2 regions of the Pseudobutyrivibrio ruminis HUN009 genome follow, and region 1 is predicted to be linked to the other one. Evidence: predicted binding sites of a transcription regulator. Region 1 holds the regulator's gene; the other holds the start of a gene.

Evidence for each region. The regulator Rex, encoded in region 1, represses fermentation and respiration genes when NADH is low (regulators of the CRP and FNR family bind a similar motif). The targets are predictions, from matches to a motif close to ATTGTTAANTANTTAACAAT.
Region 2: hypB (hydrogenase nickel incorporation protein HypB) is a predicted target of Rex. The motif match lies at 931-950, and genes of this name have one in related genera.

What each region holds. Positions count from the first base shown of each region.
Region 1 covers NZ_JNLH01000001.1:2,050,324-2,052,531, forward strand. The annotation lists gene abc-f (ribosomal protection-like ABC-F family protein) at 1-702, shown strand, start outside; gene BO15_RS0109250 (redox-sensing transcriptional repressor Rex) at 791-1,417, shown strand; gene BO15_RS0109255 (hypothetical protein) at 1,428-2,186, shown strand.
Region 2 covers NZ_JNLH01000001.1:1,567,301-1,569,508, forward strand. The annotation lists gene BO15_RS0107085 (transglutaminase domain-containing protein) at 1-747, opposite strand, end outside; gene hypB (hydrogenase nickel incorporation protein HypB) at 1,025-1,696, shown strand; gene BO15_RS0107095 (FAD-dependent oxidoreductase) at 1,768-2,208, shown strand, end outside.

The DNA of each region.
Region 1 (2,208 bases):
TCAAACACTATCTTTAGTGAGCTACATGATTCTTATCCTTATCTCACAGAGACTCAGGTTAGAAATACATTAGCGGCCTTTATGTTCACAGAAGATGATGTTTTTAAACGCATCAGCGAGCTGTCCGGTGGCGAGAGAGGACGTGTCTCTCTTGCAAAACTTATGCTTTCTAAGTCTAATCTTTTAATCCTTGATGAGCCTACAAACCATCTTGATATGGATTCGAAAGAAATGCTTGAGGAAGCACTTAACGAATATGACGGAACTTTGCTTTATGTAAGTCACGATAGATATTTTGTTAACCGTACTGCAAATATGATTCTTGAACTTTCAGATGGTCATCTTACAAAGTATCTTGGCAATTACGATGATTATATTGTCAAGAAGGAACAACTCTCTGCAGCAAATGTTGCTTCAATCCAGGAATCTGTAGTAGACTCTAACGCTACAGCTGCAAAGCTTGATTTTAAAGAACAAAAGAGAATTGAAGCGGAAAAGAGAAAGCTTCAAAACAAAATCTCAAAAATCGAAGAAGAGATAGAAAAACTAGAAGAAAAAAAGGCAAAGATTCAAGACGAATTCTTAAAGCCAGAGAATATGACAAATTCTGCAAAGCTCAACGAATTAACTGCTGAACAGAATGAAATAGATTCTAAATTGGAAGATTTATATTCTCAGTGGGAGGAGTTAAGTTTATCTTAAGCATGTATAAGTCTTTGTTAAAATCTTGACATAGTTTTTGTGTGATTTTATAATTAAGATTGAAAATTGTAATTAGGAGGTATATGGGTTGGATAAACAGATTTCACAAGCAGTCATCAGAAGACTTCCTAGGTACTACAGATATTTGGGCGAACTTTTAGACGATGGTGTTGAAAGAATTTCATCAAATGATTTAAGTAAGAGAATGCATGTTACAGCATCTCAGATTAGACAGGATCTTAACAACTTTGGTGGTTTTGGTCAGCAGGGTTATGGATATAATGTTGCATATTTACATGATGAAATAGGAAATATCTTGGGAGTTAACGAAACACATAATGTTATCGTTATTGGCGCTGGTAACTTGGGCCAGGCTATTGCAGGTTATGTTAAATTTGAGCGTGTAGGTTTTAAAATTATTGGATTATTTGATGTTAATCCTGAGCTTAAAGGCAAATTAGTTAGAGACATTCCTGTTCAGATGCTTGATGAGCTTCCAGAATTCATTAAACATAATGATGTGGAAATTGCAGCTTTAACATTGCCTAAGTCAAACGCGAGATCTACAGCATTAAAGCTTGTTTCACTAGGCGTACATGCTATTTGGAACTTTGCTCATGTTGATTTAGATGATATTCCTGATGTTATTATAGAAAATGTTCATTTATCAGATAGTTTGATGCAACTTTCTTATAACATTACTCAACAGAAGTAGGTGAATGTATATGGCGGACAGGGATTTTACAACTGCCATTTCCAAAATCAAGGTTCCTATGCTTATTTTGGATCAGAAATGGCATAGACTTTTTGCATTAGGCGGAAAGCCTGAACAGGTTAAAGAGCTTGAAAAGCAGGAAAATGACTTACTGAAACGTGAAGCTGAGCTGAAAAAGGAACTTAAAGACCTTAAGAAGGTTAAAGAAAACTTGATGGCTTCGGTTATGTCCAATATGGAAGGAACTTCTGATCTGGTTTCAAAGAAGCTTGATGATGATAAAAGACTTTTAGAAGAATGCAAGGAACGCATCGAATCAAACGAAGAAGAGTTGAGCGAGCTCCCACAGAAGACAGATGATGTTAACCGAGAGCTGATGTTGGCAACAATGGATTATTGCTACGATAAACTTCGTACTAATTCCACAGAGGCAGAGGAAATTACTAACTGGATTAAGGATGTTAGAGTTCAGCTCAAGAAAAACGTTATTCGCAAGCATAACCGCGAGATTAACAATAAAGAGATTTACTCATATATGCATGATGTATTTGGTATGGAGGTACTAAATCTATTTGATATGCAAAATGGGGATTTCTATATTGGTACAATCGATGATAAAGGTGAGCCTGTAAAAACACCTGCAGATAAGCAGGATGAAAGTGATAAAACAGATCTTTCTGACATTCAGCTTGAAGAAGTAGATTTGGATGCAGTTTCTAAGGAAACAAAAGAAAATACTGAGGAAGCAGAGGCTTCACCTGAAGAATAGAATTTACTGTTTTTTAAAAGAC
Region 2 (2,208 bases), 480 kb from region 1:
ACTTTTATTGAAATAGTCGTAGGAAGTGATTCCGATAGATTCAGAAATTGAATCGTCCCAAGTCAAATCTACGTTATAAAACTTTCCATCAATTTTAACCACGTTCCATGCGTGGGTGCTTCCCATAGAAATTCCAGTTACATAATAGCAGGTGATGCCAAGGCGCTGGCAGGCTGCCTGAAATGCTCTAGCGTATCCTGCGCATACAGTGGTGCCAGTTGTGAGAGCAGAGTAAGCGCTTTGATTCATATGGTTATCAGGATCATAGGTGTTCATCTGACAGATAGCGTCATGCAAATACTTTTCCTGGTCAATCTGGCGGGTGAATTGCTTTGCGCCTGCAACAAGCGAATTTAAAACACCATTGAAATTCGCTTGAGCTTGAGGTAATTCATCCTTGGTAATACAGAATTTCAATCTGACTTTGTGAACGATATCAGAAGAATCTACAGCATACTGATATGATGTGTACACCCAGAAAAGCTCGGGATGATCGTTGAAGAGAGAATTCATTGTATCCTCCAAACTTTTTTCAGATATAGGTGTATCCAACACAAAAAGCTCGTCATTGAAGTTCATGATATTTTGGTAAATCTGATTGTAAACGGAAAGCTGATCAGAATTAAGAAGTTGTAAATATGGGTATAAAGGCTCATTTGAAGTGAGCGCAGTACTGGTAATTGTGGTAGAATGTAAACTAAATATTAATGTAATTAAAAGACATATCGAACAAACTCTATTCTTCATATCTCATCACCCAAACTAATAGTTTTCTAAGGAAAATCATCCTATTATCAGATTATAAGTAAAAATGGTGAATAAAATTTGTACAAAGCCCATGTTCACAAAGAATTCACAGTGATAATACACACCCTGTGTAATAAAGTAGCTTTGTCCTAGAAATTATACCGGTTTGTGGCGAAAAAACTTATTGACAATTTTTTATCAATTAGAGTATATTATATATACAGGAAACTGAAAAAATGAGTTAGAGTTTACTAACAGCATTTGGTTAGGAGAGCTTATGCTAGATTACAAAATCATCGAAGTAAAGCAGAGCATCTTTGAGGACAATGATGCAGATGCTGATAAGCTCAGACAGGAGATTAAAGAACAGAAGACATTTCTTGTTAATCTGATGTCAGCTCCTGGTTCTGGCAAAACAACCACATTATGCCAAACAATCGCACGTCTTAAGGACGAAATGCAAATCGGTGTAATGGAGGCTGATATTGATTCTGATGTAGACGCTGCCACAATTACTGCGGCAGGAGCACGTGCAATTCAGATACATACAGGAGGTATGTGCCATCTCGATGCGGATATGACCCGCCAGGGCTTGCATGAGTTTGGAACAGAAGACTTAGATCTTGTCTTCCTGGAAAACGTTGGTAATTTAGTTTGTCCAGCGGAATTTGATACCGGTTCATCAAAGAACGCCATGATTCTCTCTGTTCCCGAGGGAGACGACAAACCACTTAAGTACCCACTGATGTTTTCAGTGTGTGATGTAGTGCTTATCAACAAATGCGACACACTTCCAGTGTTTAGCGAATTCTCAAAGGATGCTGTTGTCGAACGAATCCACAGTCTTAATCCTAATGCAAAGGTTATCTTTGTTTCAGCCAAAACTGGCGAAGGATTTGATGAGTGGATTGACTGGTTGAGGGGCCAGGTTCAGCAGTGGCAGGCTTAATGCTAGGGAATTGAGACTTTTTGAGGGAAGTATAAATAACAGTTTTAGGGCAATTAAAGGAGGAAATTAATATGGGTATCGGACCAGACAATTTGGGCGATTTTTATCCTGATTGGGTAAATGATTTAAAGGATGAAGATCTACGTCCAGAAATTCTTCAGCTTGGAAAGGTAATCACAGATAGAGCTAAAATCAAGCTTGGTCTTCAGAAGATTACAAAGTACGATCCAGAGTACTGGGCTGTTGCAAATCTTGCACCTACAAAGGAAATTGCAGAGCTTGCACTTTCTATGGGTGGCATTAGAAAGCCAAAGACTTTCAAGGAGCTTCTTGAAATCACTGGCCTCGATGAAAAAACACTTGAGGAAAGACTTGAGAAAGCTAGCTGGACAGGTCTTTTAGAGTGGAACTATGAGAACGAAGCTCACGAAAAGCAGTGGGTACTTCCTATGTTCGTTCCAGGTTCTGCAGAGTTCTCAAACATGAATCAGGATTTCTTGGCTGAGCATCCT